Regions from separate parts of the Paracoccus sp. TRP genome, predicted to be linked through region 3. Evidence: riboswitches for the same ligand, from Rfam matches in the RefSeq annotation. Region 3 holds a riboswitch; each other region holds the start of a gene.
What was found. A riboswitch is a leader RNA that binds a small molecule or an ion and turns the genes downstream of it on or off. The one in region 3 is predicted to bind thiamine pyrophosphate.
Positions count from the first base shown of each region.

Region 1: another riboswitch for thiamine pyrophosphate. It lies ahead of thiD (bifunctional hydroxymethylpyrimidine kinase/phosphomethylpyrimidine kinase); the one in region 3 lies ahead of PARACOCCUSGL_RS0110600 (TenA family protein).
Region 2: another riboswitch for thiamine pyrophosphate. It lies ahead of thiC (phosphomethylpyrimidine synthase ThiC); the one in region 3 lies ahead of PARACOCCUSGL_RS0110600 (TenA family protein).

Region 1 covers NZ_AEPN01000001.1:223,218-228,344, reverse strand. Annotated here, with positions in the region: gene PARACOCCUSGL_RS0101120 (HAD family phosphatase) at 1-560, opposite strand, end outside; gene PARACOCCUSGL_RS0101115 (nucleotide sugar dehydrogenase) at 741-1,907, shown strand; TPP riboswitch at 2,000-2,104, shown strand; gene thiD (bifunctional hydroxymethylpyrimidine kinase/phosphomethylpyrimidine kinase) at 2,168-2,995, shown strand; gene PARACOCCUSGL_RS0101105 (FAD-dependent oxidoreductase) at 2,992-3,969, shown strand; gene thiS (sulfur carrier protein ThiS) at 3,953-4,150, shown strand; gene PARACOCCUSGL_RS0101095 (thiazole synthase) at 4,152-4,916, shown strand; gene PARACOCCUSGL_RS0101090 (thiamine phosphate synthase) at 4,913-5,127, shown strand, end outside.
Region 2 covers NZ_AEPN01000018.1:69,601-74,727, reverse strand. Annotated here, with positions in the region: gene PARACOCCUSGL_RS0111290 (efflux RND transporter permease subunit) at 1-1,340, shown strand, start outside; gene PARACOCCUSGL_RS0111285 (efflux transporter outer membrane subunit) at 1,444-2,823, shown strand; TPP riboswitch at 2,859-2,989, shown strand; gene thiC (phosphomethylpyrimidine synthase ThiC) at 3,107-4,906, shown strand; gene PARACOCCUSGL_RS0111275 (MBL fold metallo-hydrolase) at 5,082-5,127, shown strand, end outside.
Region 3 covers NZ_AEPN01000015.1:26,595-31,721, forward strand. Annotated here, with positions in the region: gene PARACOCCUSGL_RS0110580 (GntR family transcriptional regulator) at 1-81, opposite strand, end outside; gene PARACOCCUSGL_RS0110585 (M48 family metallopeptidase) at 134-817, opposite strand; gene PARACOCCUSGL_RS0110590 (FYDLN acid domain-containing protein) at 966-1,289, shown strand; gene PARACOCCUSGL_RS0110595 (NUDIX hydrolase) at 1,377-1,850, shown strand; gene PARACOCCUSGL_RS0110600 (TenA family protein) at 1,854-2,495, opposite strand; TPP riboswitch at 2,573-2,695, opposite strand; gene PARACOCCUSGL_RS0110605 (AI-2E family transporter) at 2,888-4,069, shown strand; gene hflC (protease modulator HflC) at 4,141-5,127, opposite strand, start outside.

The sequences.
Region 1 (5,127 bases), on a different contig from region 3:
GCCCCGGTGAACTGGATCGCATCGATTCCCAGCCCTCGCGCCGCTTCGACATTCGGCAGGCTGTCATCAACGAATACGCAATCCTCGGGCCGCAAACCGTTGCGATCCATCACCATGCGATAGATCGCCGGGCCTGGCTTCATCATCCCGACGCGGCCTGACACAAGAATGTCCGCGAAAACCGCGCCCAGCCGAGGATGCAGCTCCAGCGCATGGGGCCATGTCTCGGCCGCCCAGTTGGTCAAAGCATATAGCGGAACGCCGCGCGCAACCAGGGCCTCGGCGACTTCCCACGTCCCGGGAATAGTCTTTTCGATGGTCAGCGGAAAAGCCGCGAGATAGCCCGCCAGATGCCGCGCCTCGTCGCCATGCTCGGCCCGTGCGGCGGCAAGACCGTCCTCAAAGCTGCGCCCGCCGTCCTGCAACCTGTTCCAGCCGGCAAAATCGATGCGCTGCATCCAGGCCTCGGCCTCGGCCCGGCTGGTAAAGATATCCGCAAAGGCCAGCGCAGGGTCCCAGTCGATCAGCACCCCGCCAAGGTCGAAAATCACGCTTTTCATGGCATCCTTCCGCTTCGGTTGCGCCCAGATCGTCCGGAATGCCCCGCCAAGTAAAGCCCCGAGCCGCCGATTCCCCCGATGCGGCCCGATCTTACCCCACGCGGCAAAAATCTGCGCGACAGCTCTGACAGATCCAATCTGAACTGGACTGTTTTCTTCAGAGTGGATAGGACCCCGCACATGCGTATTTCTGTCGCCGGGCTAGGCTATGTAGGAATGTCGATCGCGGTGCTGCTGGCGCAGCACAACGAAGTCATGGCATTCGATCTGAACGCAGAGCGCGTGGCATTGGTAAATGCCCGCCGCTCACCCATTCAGGACCCCGATCTCGAGGAATGGCTGGCTGGAAAGCAGCTGTCCCTGCAGGCCACGACCGACCAGGCCGAGGCTATGGCGGGGGCGGATTTCGTCATCATCGCCACGCCGACGAATTACGACCCGCGCACGAACCGCTTTGACACCCAAAGCGTCGAGGCTGTGATCGCCCAGGCCCGCGACCACGCCCCGCAGGCAACGATCGTGATCAAATCCACGGTGCCCGTCGGATTCGTGGCACGGATGCGGCAAGAAACAGGCAATGAGAACATCATGTTCTCACCCGAGTTTCTGCGTGAAGGCCGCGCGCTTTACGATAACCTTTACCCGTCGCGCATCGTCGTCGGGGATCATGGCCCCGCTGCGCATAAGCTGGCCGATCTGCTGGCACAGGGCGCGATCCGCAAGGATATGCCGGTGCTTTTCACCGGCCCCGCCGAGGCCGAGGCGATCAAGCTGTTCGCCAACACCTACCTTGCGATGCGCGTGGCCTATTTCAACGAGTTGGACAGCTATGCTCTGGCCCGCGGCCTGAACCCGCGCGAAATCATCGAGGGCGTCGGCCTCGATCCGCGGATCGGCGATCAGTACAACAACCCAAGCTTCGGCTATGGCGGCTACTGCCTGCCCAAGGACAGCAAGCAGCTTCTGGCCAACTATGATCAGGTCCCGCAGAACCTGATTGCGGCGGTGGTGGAAAGCAACCGCACCCGCAAGGACTTCATCGCCGACCAGATCATCGCACGCGAACCCAAGGTTGTCGGCGTCTATCGGCTGGTGATGAAGGCCGGCTCGGACAATTACCGCGACAGCTCGATTCAGGGCATCATGAAGCGGATCAAGGCCAAGGGCATTCCCTGCATCGTCTATGAGCCGGTGCTGACCGAGGATCACTTCTTTCACAGTCCGGTCATCCGTGACCTCGACGCCTTCAAGGCCGAGGCCGATCTGATCATCGCGAACCGCCTTGGCCCCGAATTGGCCGATGTGGCAGACAAGGTCTATACCCGCGACCTCTTTGGCGTGAACTGAACGCAGGCAGGGCCCTGCCCCCAGCTTCCCTGACACCCGGACCCCGCAGCCCTTGCAACCCGGGGCGCGGGGCCCTAGTGTCATGCAAACGACTCATACACTTGGGGGGCCCCGCAACGGGGCTGAGAGGTGCAAGGCACCGACCCATCGAACCTGATCCGGGTCATGCCGGCGTAGGGAAGGGTAGAGTGAAGCGGCAAGACCATCCGCAAAACTGTCCCGACCCCATCTGCATGCCCGGCTGAACTGAAAGGCGGGCCATGCCGGGATTTCCTTCCCCACCTATCGCGCTGACGATTGCCGGATCGGATAGCGGCGGCGGCGCCGGGATTCAGGCCGATCTGAAAAGTTTTTCAGCACTCGGCGTCTTTGGCGCTTCTGTGATCACAGCCATCACCGCCCAGAACACCCGCACCGTTGCGGCGGTCGAACCCGTCAGCCCGGCGATGATCGCCGCCCAGATCGATACGGTCTTTGGTGATCTTGATGTGCGCGCGGTCAAGATCGGCATGCTGGGCGGCCCGGATGTGATCACGGTGGTGGCCGACCGTCTGACCGCGCTTCTGGCAGCCAATCCGATCCCGGTGGTGCTTGACCCGGTGATGGTGGCAAAGTCGGGCGACCCGCTTTTGCCGGACGAGGCAGTCTCGGCCCTGCGTGAACGGCTTATCCCGCTTGCGACCGTTCTGACGCCGAACCTGCCCGAGGCCGCGCGGCTTCTGGATCGCGCCCCCGCGCAAACCCCGGATGAGATGCGGGCGCAGGGCAAGGCACTTTGCGCCCTTGGCGCCACACATGTGCTGATGAAGGGTGGCCATGCCAGCGGAGAGACCTGCACCGACCTGCTGATCGGAGCCGAACCGCTGACCCTGACCGCACCGCGCCAGCACACAGCGAACACCCATGGCACCGGATGCTCACTGTCCTCGGCCATCGCGGCAGGGCTTGCGCAGGGGATGACGGTGCCGGATGCGGCAGACCGCGCGCATGGCTGGTTGCAGGGTGCAATTGCGGCCGCAGATGAGCTGGCGGTGGGGCTGGGCCATGGGCCCGTGCATCATTTCCACGCGCTATGGAGGCAGGCATGACCGCGATTACCATCCTGGGCGCGGGGGTGATGGGTCTCTCGATTGCGACCGAACTGGCCGCGCGTGGGAAACAGCCGCGTATCATCGACCCTGCCGGCAAGCCCGGCTCACATGCCTGCAGCTGGCGCGCGGGCGGCATGCTTGCCCCCTATTGCGAGGCCGAAAGCGCCGAGCCGGTGGTGCTGCGCCTTGGCCTCGACGCCGCCGATTGGTGGGAAGCAAATGGCGCCGAGGTCACCCGGCGAGGCACGCTTGTGCTTGCCCCCTCACGCGACCGGACCGAACTTGACCGCTTTGCCCGGCTGACCAAGGCTCATCAGCCGGTGACCGGTGACGATATCGCGACGCTGGAACCCGAACTGGCCGGCCGCTTTTCGCGCGGGCTGCATTTCGGCACCGAGGCGCATCTGAACCCCCGCGCCGCCCTGCTGGCTCTGCGCGACCGGCTGGAACAGCGCGGCATCCGTATCGAGACCGAGGGCGCACCGACCGGCATGATCGTCGATGCGCGCGGCCTTGCTGCCAGGGACGAGCTGCCCGATCTGCGCGGCGTGCGCGGCGAAATGCTGGTGCTGCGCTGTCCCGAGGTCACGCTGACCCGCACCGTGCGGCTTTTGCATCCGCGCATCCCGCTTTACGTCGTGCCGCGTGGCGACGGGGTCTATATGATCGGCGCGACCATGCTGGAAACCGGCGGCAAGTATCGCGTCACCGCCCGTTCGGCGGTCGAGATGCTGTCGGCTGCCTATGCCCTGCATCCGGGCTTTGCCGAGGCCGAGATCCTTGAGCTTGGCTCGGACGCGCGCCCCGCCTTTCCCGACAATCTGCCCCGCCTGCGCCGGCGCGGTGGCACGCTTTTCGCCAACGGCCTTTACCGCCACGGCTACCTTCTGGCCCCTGCCGTGGCACGTATGGCCGCCGATTATCTGCTTGAGGGCCGGAAACCGGAGTTCATGGATGAAGATCACCCTTAACGGAGCGCCGCGCGACCTGACCGGCCCGACCGTACAGGACGTGCTGACCGAAATCGGACTTGGTACGGCCAAGGTGGCAACGGCACTGAACGGTGCCTTCCTGCCCGCCGCGGCCCGCCCGGAAACGACGCTCAGCGACGGCGACGCGCTGGAAGTCGTGGCCCCCATGCAAGGAGGCTGAGATGCCGGTCTTTTACGGAACCGAGGTCGCAAGCCCGCTGATGCTGGGCACCGCGCAATACCCCTCGCCCGCGATCATGGCCGAGGCATTCCGTGCCTCGGGCGCTGGCATCGCCACCGTCAGCCTGCGCCGCGAAGGCGGCGGCGGGCAGGACTTCTATCGCCTGATCCGCGATCTGGGCATCCCCGTCCTGCCCAATACCGCCGGCTGCCATTCGGTACGCGAGGCCGTGACCACCGCCCAGATGGCACGCGAGCTGTTCGAGACGCCCTGGATCAAGCTTGAGGTCATCCGCGACGACGACACACTTTGCCCCGATGTGATCGCGCTGGTCGAGGCGGCACGGGCGCTGTCCGGGGACGGCTTTCAGGTATTCCCCTATTGCACCGAGGATCTGTCGGTCTGCGGACGGCTGCTTGATGCGGGCTGCGAGGTGCTGATGCCCTGGGGCGCGCCCATCGGCTCGGGCCGGGGGCTGAACAATCCCTATGGGCTGCGCAGCCTTCGGGCGCATTTCCCCGGTATCCCGCTGGTGGTCGATGCAGGCATCGGCCTGCCAAGTCACGCCGCGCAGGCGATGGAGCTGGGCTATGACGCGGTGCTGCTGAACACCGCCGTCGCCAAGGCAGGCGATCCGGTCGCGATGGCCCGCGCCATGGCATCGGCGATCGAGGCCGGAAAACTGGCCCATGGCGCAAACCCGATCGAGGCACGCGACATGGCCGCGCCTTCGACCCCTCTGTTTGGAATGGCGGTGCTGGGATGAAACTGCCGCGCTTTTACCCGATCTTTGACAGCGCCGATTGGCTGCGCCGCGCCCTGCCTCTGGGCGTGAAACTGGTTCAGGTCCGCATCAAGGACCAGCCCCCGGCCCGGCTGATGGGCGAACTGGCATTGTGTCGGGAACTTTGCCGCGATCACGGCGCGACGCTGGTCGTCAATGATCACTGGCAGGCCGCCATCGACCTTGGCTGTGA
Region 2 (5,127 bases), on a different contig from region 3:
AGCGCAACGACGCGGTCGAGAATACCGTGGCAATCCGGGGCTTCAGCTTTTCGGGGCAGGGGCCGAATGCCGGGCTGATGTTCGTCACCTTCAAGGACTGGGCCGAGCGTGATCAGTCGGCACAGACCATCGCTGATGCCGCGAATATGGAGATGTTTACCTATCAGGACGCGCAGGCCTATGCGCTGTCTCCGCCTCCGATTCCCGGCTTTGGTTCCACTGGCGGCTTCAGCTTCCGCCTGCAGGACCGTGGTGGGCAGGGGCAGGACGCGCTGCTTGCAGCCGCCCAGCAGATCATGGCCAAGGCGCAGGAAAACGGCATCGCGACCGGCCTGCGCATCGAGGGTCTGCCCTCGGCCGCGCAGGTCTATGTCACCATCGACCGTGAAAAGGCCAATGCCTTCGGCGTGACCTTTGCCGATATCTCGGCGACGATCTCGCAATATCTGGGGTCGGCCTACATCAACGACTTCCCCAATGCCGGGAAGATGCAGCGCGTGGTCATGCAGGCCGAGGAAAACTCGCGTATGCAGGCCGAGGACATCCTGAAGCTCACCGTGCGCAACAGCAATGGTGGCATGGTGCCTTTCTCGTCCTTTGCAAGCGTAAGCTGGGAGCAGGGGCCGTCGCAGGTCGTGGGTTATAACGGTTATCCCTCGATCCGTATCGCGGGCGCTGCTGCTCCGGGCTACAGCTCTGGTGCCGCCATGGCCGAGATGGAGCGTCTGGCGACCGAACTGCCGCAGGGCTTTGGCTATGAATGGACTGGTCAGTCTCTGGAAGAGATCCAGGCCGGTTCGCAGGCGACGCTGCTTTATGCGATGAGTATTCTCTTTGTCTTCCTGCTGCTTTCGGGCCTTTACGAAAGCTGGTCGATTCCGCTGTCGGTGATGCTGGTGGTGCCCTTGGGCGTTCTGGGGTGTGTCGGGGCGGTGATGCTGCGTGACATGCCGAACGACATCTACTTCAAGGTCGGCCTGATCGCGATCATCGGCCTGTCTGCCAAAAACGCCATCCTGATCGTCGAATTCGCCAAAGAGCTGCGCGAACAGGGTCAAAGCCTGATCGAGGCGGCGGTACAGGCGGCCAAACTGCGCTTCCGGCCGATCCTGATGACCTCGCTGGCTTTTACGCTGGGCGTGGTGCCGCTTGCGATCGCAACGGGACCCTCGGCTGCCAGCCAGAACGCGATCGGTACCGGCGTGATCGGTGGGATGGTCGCGGCCACCGTCCTTGCTGTGTTTTTTGTTCCGGTGTTCTTCGTGTTCGTCCTTGGGCTTGTCAGCCGCCTGACCGGCGCAAAAGCTGAGAAGCCTGCAAAAGCCGATACGGCGGGCTAGGCTCCGGCTTCGCCGCAAGGGTACGGGCGGTCCCGGGGGCCGCCCGTGCTTTCCCTTCTTTTCCGCGACCCGGTTCCGGGCCGTTTCAAGCAGAGAGTTTCGGATGACTCATACCTTGTCTCTTTCCCGTCGCGGCATCCTGGGCGGGTTCGTCTCGACCCTGGCGCTTGCCGCCTGTAACCCGGTCACCTACACGGCGCCCAAGGCCGATGTGGCTACAAGCTTTGCCTCCAGCTCTCCGGCCCGGCGCGCCGGCTCGAACGCCTGGTGGGCAGCGTTTCGCGACAAGCGGCTGGATGCGTTGATTGCAGCGGGGTTAAAGCGCAACCTTGATGTCCAGACCGCTGTTGCCACGATCCGCGAGGCACAGGCCAATGCCCGGCTGGTCGGTGCAAACGACCTGCCGCAGGCGCAGGCCGAAGGTGCGGCCGGACGCGCGCACAACGAAACCGGCGTGGTCGAAACCACCTCTGCGACGCTGGGCGTTTCGTGGCTGATTGACCTTTTTGGGCAGAACCGCGCCGCGCGCGAGGGTGCCTCGGCCCGGCTGGATGCGGCCTATCTGTCGGCAGAAGTGGCGCGGCTGACCGTCGCCAGCGCAATCGCCTCGGCCTATGTTGATGCGCGCTACTATCAGGAGACGATGGCTCTGACCCGCCAGAGCCTTCAAAGCCGCAAGCGCACGCTTGAGATGACGCGGACGCAGGATGCCTTTGGCAGCGCCTCGCGCCTTGAGGTGCTGCAGGCTGAGCAGCTGGTTGCCCAGGCCGAGGCGGCCTTGCCCGCGCTTGAGGTCGGGTTTGACCAGTCGGTGAACCGGCTTGCGACCCTGACCGCTGGGCGCAGCACCGATATCGCGGCGCAGTTGCGCAAGACGGGTGGCCAGCCGCGCGCGCGCTACAGCGCCAGCGTCGGTGTACCTGCCGATGTGATCCGGGTGCGCCCCGATGTGCGCATGGCCGAACGCAACCTTGCCGCAGCTGTCGCCGATGTGGGCGAGGCGCAGGCCGCCTTTTATCCGCGCCTGACCCTGTCGGGCACGATCACGCCGACCAATATCCGCGGTGGCGGCAGCATGAAGACCTGGGGCTTTGGGCCCCAGATCACGCTGCCCCTCTTTACCGGGGGCGCGAATGAGGCCCGGCTGTCGGCTGCGCAGGCGCGTGCCGAACAGGCGCGGCTGGCGTGGCAGGCATCGGTCCTGAAAGCGGTCGAAGAGGTCGAGAACGCGCTGGCCGGCTATAACCGCGACGCTCGCGCAGTTTCCGCGCAATCGCGTCTGGTCGATAACGCCCGCGAGACGGTCAGCCTGACCCGCAGTTCGTATGAACTGGGCGAGGCTGATTTCTTCCCGGTCCTGGATGCCGAGCGCAGCCTGCTTTCAGCCCGTCAGGAACTGGCGGCAGCGGTGCGTCAGCAGGCGCTGAACTTTGTCGCTCTCAGCGCAGCCTCGGCCGGCGGTGTCGGCCTGCCTGCCAGCTGAGGGTATTGACCGGCCGCAGGGAAACGGCCATGCTGCCCGGACGTCAGGGGAGTCCCGCCCAGGGGACTGAGAGGCTGACAGGGACCGTCTTATAGCGGTTCCGGTGAAGCGACCCTTTGAACCTGACCCAGTTGATACTGGCGTAGGAAGACCGAAGGGCATTTCCCCATACGCAGATCGCGGGGTGGTCCTTTCGGGCCACCCGGCCCTTTTCGCATCTCGCGGGGCCGTTGGCCCCTTTCTGCTTCCGGGCTCGGCTGGGTCTCTGCTCAGGGAGAACGAGATGAGCCAGACCCTTCCCACTATCACCACCGGCCCTCTGCCCGGATCGCGCAAGATCCATGTTCCGGGGCAGGTGCACGATATTCGTGTGCCGATGCGCGAAATCGCGGTTTCAAACGAGGCACCGCTGATCGTCTATGACAGCTCTGGCCCCTATACGGATGCCGGGGTGCGGGCCGATATCGCGCGTGGTCTGCCCGATCTGCGCGGCGACTGGCAGTTGCGGCGCGGTGATGTGGCCTCCTATCCGGGCCGTCCCGTGACTGCTGCCGACAACGGGTTTGCCGAGGGCGCGCGCCTGACCCCTGCATTCCCTGAACGCCGCGATCCGCTGCGCGCGGTTGGGGACCGGGCAATTACTCAGCTTGCCTATGCTCGTGCGGGCATCGTCACGCCAGAAATGGAATTTGTCGCCATCCGCGAGAATGAAGGCAGGTTGGCCGCCCATATTCGCGATGGTGATCCAATGGGCGCGGATCTGCCCGATCTGGTGACGCCCGAGTTCGTGCGGGCCGAGATCGCTGCCGGTCGTGCGATCATCCCGGCCAATATCAACCATCGTGAGCTTGAGCCGATGATCATTGGCCGCAATTTTCGCGTCAAGGTGAATGCCAATATCGGCAATTCCGCCGTCACCTCCAGCATGGAGGAAGAGGTTGAAAAGATGGTCTGGGCGATCCGCTGGGGCGCCGATACTGTCATGGACCTTTCGACCGGGCGCAATATTCACAACATCCGCGACTGGATCATCCGCAACGCTCCGGTCCCGATTGGTACGGTTCCGCTGTATCAGGCACTGGAAAAGGTCGGCGGCGTCGCCGAGGATCTGAGTTGGGAGATTTACCGCGATACGCTGATCGAGCAGGCCGAACAGGGCGTCGATTACTTTACCATCCATGCCGGGGTGCGCCTGCATATGATCCCGCTGACTGCGCGCAGGGTGACGGGGATCGTCAGTCGCGGAGGCTCGATCATGGCGAAATGGTGTCTGCATCACCACCGCGAGAGCTTTCTCTATGAGAATTTTGAGGAAATCTGCGACATCATGCGTGCCTATGATGTCAGCTTCAGTCTGGGCGACGGGTTGCGCCCCGGTTCGATCGCTGATGCCAATGACGAGGCGCAATTCGCAGAGCTTCGCACCTTGGGTGAGCTGACCAAAATCGCATGGGCCAGGGATTGCCAGGTGATGATCGAGGGGCCGGGCCATGTGCCCATGCATAAGATCAAGGCGAATATGGATGAGCAGCAGCGCCATTGCCATGACGCGCCCTTCTATACGCTCGGGCCGCTGACCACCGATATCGCGCCGGGCTATGATCATATCACCTCGGGCATTGGCGCGGCGATGATTGGCTGGTTCGGGACCGCGATGCTTTGCTATGTCACGCCCAAGGAACATCTGGGTCTGCCCGACCGTGACGACGTCAAAACCGGTGTGATCACTTACAAGCTGGCCGCTCATGCCGCCGATCTGGCCAAGGGTCATCCCGGGGCGCGTCTGCGCGATGACGCCTTGTCGCGGGCACGGTTCGAGTTTCGCTGGGAGGATCAGTTCAACCTTGGCCTTGACCCTGACACCGCACGCGCCATGCATGACGAGACCATGCCGAAAGAGGCGCATAAGCTTGCGCATTTCTGCTCGATGTGCGGGCCCAAGTTCTGCTCGATGCGCATTTCGCACGACATCCGGGCCGAGGCCGAGCGTCAGGCCGGCATGGAGGAAATGGCCGAAAAATTCCGACAGGGCGGGGCGCTGTATCTGCCCGCGAAAGACGTCGCCGTGACCGAGGCGGGCTGACCTCGGCGCAGCAACCAGAGGCGGCCAGAGCCTTACTGGCCGCTTCCGTCTGACGCGGGGGCGGGGTCTTTTCCAGCTATGGTTTCGGTGGCACTGGGGCGTGGGATTGAATAGAGGTCATCCCATAGGCCGGCCTGGCCGGCTGCGGTTTAAAGAAGCAAAAGCGAGACGACCCATGGTGAATGTCCCGGAAGTGACCGGCTTCTACGAGGCGCGCACCG
Region 3 (5,127 bases):
TTCGCCCAGCATGATGCGCTGACGCAGGTTACGATACAGCCGCTCATGGGCCGAGGTTTCCGAGGAACGCGAAGGACTCATGCCCGCATGTGATCACAAACGGGGCCGCCGTCAAGGCAAAGGAGCGACCCTTTCAGCCACGAAAACGCCATGCCTGCAACTCATGGCCATGGGCGCGCAGCCAGGCGCGTTGCCGGGCGTAATCAGGCCGCAGGCGGGCGGTCGCGGCCCAGAAGGCTGGCGAGTGGTCCATATGCGCCAGATGCGCGACCTCATGCGCTGCGACATAGTCCAGTACTTCGGGTGGGGCCATGGCAAGGCGCCATGAAAACATCAGCCTGCCGTCATGGGTGCAGCTGCCCCAGCGCGAGCGGGTGTCACGCAGGACCAGCGCCTGAAAGCCGCGTCCCAATGCCGCAGCATGACGGTCGCAGGCGGGTGCCAGCCGCGCCTGTGCCAGATGTTTCAGAAATGCCTCAACCACCACTCCGGCCGGGCGGTGTTCGGGGACAAGGATTGCGTCCCCGGCCAGCTCGATCCGCCGCGTCGCTGCCGGGACGATGCGCCGCAACCGCCCCTCGACAGGCAATAGCGCGCCGGGTTCGGCCAGCTGCAGGGGCGGCATCCCTGCGCGCGTATTGCGCAGCCACTCGGCTCGCGATTCGGCAAAGGCACGGCCTGCAGCTAGGCTGGCGCGGCTGGGCAGGGTCAGGACCACCTCGCCCCCCGCCCGTGTAACGCGCAGCGTCATGCGTCGCGCCCGGGCCGAACGGCGCAACGTCACGGGAATGTCGCCTCCGACCAGAATCCTGTCCATGATTTATCGCATCTTGCCAAGCATTGCCTCTGGCCCCATGTTTCCCCTGCACCACCTCTGCCCTGCAAGGGGGAAAAGGCTTTGACAGCCTGTTCCGGCTGTGGCAGGGGACAGCGGATTTAGCTGAACGCGGCAGAAAGAGAACACCATGCCCAAAGAGGAATGGGGCACGAAACGCCTTTGCCCCCATTGCGCCACGCGCTTTTACGATCTGACTAACGATCCGATGACCTGCCCCGCCTGCGGGGCCGAGTTCACGGTGGAAAGCCTGAGCAACGGCCGCACACGCTCGCTGATCGCGGAAAAGACCGCCTCGCGCGATGACGATCAAACGGATCTGGTTGTTGACGACGATCTGGACGATGACGCCGATGCCGGCGATCTGGATGACGATCTGCTGGATGATGACGATGACGACGGCGACGTGTCGCTGGATGACATCGCCGATGTGCCGGACAATGACGACGAGTAAGCGTCGCTGACCATATTGGGGCCCCGGTCCCGGCCATGTGCCGGATCGGGGCCTTTTCTTTTGCCTGTTGTCCAAGGCCCAGACTGCATGAGGATCATCGACCGACAGGCCATGCGGGCCATTCTGCTGACACCCGGGGACCGGGTGTTGCTGATGCGTGTCGATTACGGCGGCGGCGATTGGTGGATCACTCCCGGCGGCGGCGTTGAGCCGGGTGAGACGCCCGAAGAAACCCTGCGCCGCGAACTGGCCGAAGAGTTGGGCTTTACCCTGCCCGCCCTTGGCCCTTTGGTCTGGAAACGGCAGGTCATGATGACCCTGCACCAGCACCGCTGGCGGCAGTCCGAGGACTACTTTCTGATCGAGACCCCGGAATTTGTGCCCCGGGTACTTAACGCGCCCGAGGCCGCCACCTTTCGTGAGTTCCGCTGGTGGAGCCCGCCTGAATTGCGCCACACCTCCGAGAGGATAGCGCCTGCCGGGCTGCTGCGCATCATTCTCGACTACCGGGAATGCGGTCCGCCAAATGGTCCACTGCATCTCGAAATTGTCGAGAATTAATCGCTAACCAGTGTAACTATCATCGAAAAACTCCAGCTCCAGCTGAACGGCCCGGCGGAAAAAGTCCCGTGCCTGATCCGCCCCCTGTGAGCCGACGCGATTAAGTTCCTTTTTCAGGAACGCGACAAAATCGCGGAAAAAGGGATTATCGTGCAGGGTAATCCACTCGGCATGGACAAAATTCGGGGGCAGCGGTTGGGGCGCACGGCTTGCCCAGTCAAGATATAGACCTTCGGCCACATTCAGCACTGCCAGCACCGCTGGATAGCTGCGCGTCGCAGCAGCCTCGCGCATCAGGGCCTGAAAACCCGTGGTTGGCGCGCTGTCGGGGATCTGCGCACGAGCCTCGGCGCTGACCCCCAGCGCATCAAAGGCGCGCAGGAAATAATCATTTTCATCCCCTGAGACCATGCCGGCAAAGCGGCCAAAGCGCAGGCGCGATTCGAACCGGTCTGCCGAGGCGATTGCCGCCCCAAGAAGCGTCAGAAAAGCATCCAGAAAGCGGTGATCCTGCACCAGATAGCGCGCCATGACCGCATCGCTGATCTCGCCCGTGCAAAGCTCGCGCACAAAGCGGTGATTCACGGCGGCATCCCATTGGGCAACGGTTTCCTGGCGCAAGGTTTCAAAAAAGGTTTCGGTCATCGCATCCTCTTTGGCGGGGGCAAGACCGGATAGTCGGACGGCCTCGCAGTGGGGCCGGCAAAGGGCGGGCAGATGACGGGCTGGTCCCTTCCCATCCCTTCGCCGGCATGATCCGGATCAGGTTCAAAGGGTCGCCGCGCCGCGCAGTATATGCGCCAGCAGCCTCTCAGCCCCTTGCCGGGACACCCCCTGGTGCGCGACAGGTTAGCCGGGTCGGGAGGGGCTGTCACGCATCGTCCGGATCGCCCGCGCGCAGGCCAGCACACAGGATCGTGAGCCGGGATCAAGGACTTGCCCGCGTGGCGGGGTGGCATTCCGACTTGCAGCCCGGGGCCAGATGTTATCCTGTTGCGACATGGCGGGCTTACCCGCACGCAGGCAGGATCGGGACCATGACGACAGGCGAAATGCCGAAACCGACAAGCGCGACAGCACCGAACCCCACCGCCGCGTTGCGGCAAGGCCAGAAACAGGTCGGGCTGCGCCTGCACCGCCCCCCCCTGCTGACCAATATATCGGCTGCGCGTTGGCTGCTGCTCGCTATCGTGGCGGCTTCGGTCTATTTCTTTCACGGCTTTCTGGTGCCTGTGTTGGCCGCCTCGGTCATCGCGCTGGCAAGTTGGCCCCTGCGCGACCGCGCGGCATTTCAGCTCAATCTCGGCCGGACCGGAGCGGCGACGCTTCTGGTGCTGGTACTGGTCTGCTTTCTGCTGATTCCCATCGCCATGGCGCTGATCTATGCCTTTCGGGAGCTGCGCGACTGGATCAACTGGGCGATTATGATCAACAGTTCTGGCGCACCAACCCCGGCATGGATGGTTGAGCTGCCCCAGATCGGAGACTGGCTGGACGAGAACTGGCAGAACTATGTCGGCCGCCCGGGCGGCATCAGCGAGATCGTGCAGCTGGTCAGCGGCTCGAATATCGGGGCTATCTATCGCGGTGCGGTGACAGCCGGAACGCTGGCCTTTCATCTGGCCCTGACGCTGCTTTTCATGCTGATTACGCTGTTCGTGCTTTACCGCGACGGAGATCGGATTGTCGCCCAGATCGACCAGGTCGGCCGGCGCATCCTGCCCGACCGGTGGGAGCGGCTGTCGCGCGTTGTGCCTGCAACCATCAGCTCGACAGTGACCGGCATGACCCTGATTGCGATTGGCGAAGGTGTGGTGCTGGGGCTGGCCTATTGGCTGGCTGGTGTCCCCTCACCCGTGACATTTGGCGTCATCACCGGCTTTATGGCGCTGATCCCGGGTGGCGCACCGCTGTGCTTTACCCTTGTCTCGGCCTATCTTGCTGCCAGCGGCTCGCCCGTAGCGGGGGCGGCGCTGTTTTTATGGGGCACTTGCGAGCTTTTCGTAGTCGATAAGACCATCCGCCCGGTCTTGGTCGGAGGACCGGTCAAGCTGCCCTTCCTGCCGACGTTTTTCGGCCTGATCGGCGGGGTCAAGACCATGGGTATCGTGGGTTTGTTTGTCGGCCCGGTGCTGATGGCGCTGCTGGTATCAATCTGGCGGGAATGGCAGCGCGAACTGGCCGAAGAGGAACAGCGGCAGGCCGCCCGCATCGAGTGAAACGGAAAACAGGCATGAGAAAAGGGCGGGACATCTTGTCCCGCCCTTTTGCTATTCAGATCCTTCCCGGATCATTCGGTGGGCGTGACCACCGGTTCTTCTTGCGGCGGGCTGGCCAGCGTTTCCGGCAAGGGCGTCAGCGTCACCCCCGCATTGGCCCCAAGGGGCTGGCCGTCGCGGTTCGTCTGGACCGGCGCAGGGGTTTCACCCGGCTGCAAAGCCCCCTGAACATCGCCCTCATCCGCCGCCTCGGTGGCAGCAGCAGCCGGGGGAGGCAGCGGCACCGGGCGGGCGTTCTCTGCACCATCCGAACGCAGATAGTCAAAGAACTCGCCCTCGGGTTTGATAACCAGCGAGCTGTTCTCGCCCTTCAGCGCACGCTCGTAAGAGGTCATCGAGCGGGTGAAGGCAAAGAATTCAGGGTCGCGGCCGAAAGCATCGGCATAAATCGCGTTACGACGGGCATCGGCCTCACCCCGGATCACCTCGGCCCGCTTGCGCGCCTCGGAGGTCAGCTCGACCACGGTACGGTCGGCAGCGGCGCGGACGCGCTGCGCGGCCTCACCACCACGGGCGATCTCATCAGCCGCTTCACGCTCACGCTCGGCCCGCATCCGGGCATAGGTGGCGGTCAGGTTCTGCTCGGGCAGATCGGTGCGGGTCAGACGCACGTCAATGACCCGGATGCCCAGATCTTTGGCATCTTCGCGCGCAAGGTCGCGGATGCGGTTCATCAGCGGGGTCCGGTCATCAGACAGAACAGTGGTTGAGGGGACCGAACCCAGCACCTGACGGATGGCATTGGTCACGATCGGTTCAAGCCGGCGCTGAGCGAACTCGATACCGCCTGCGCCTACCGCGCGGCGGAACTGCACGACATCGGTAATCTGCCAGCGTGCAAAGGCGTCGACGACCAGACGGCGGTCATCAAGAGGCGTCACCTCCATCGGCGGGGTCGGCAGGCCAAGGATGCGGGCGTCGTATTTCACCACATTGTCGAGGAAAGGCACCTTGATGCCCAGACCGGGCTCTTCGCGCACCTCGACCACCTCGCCAAA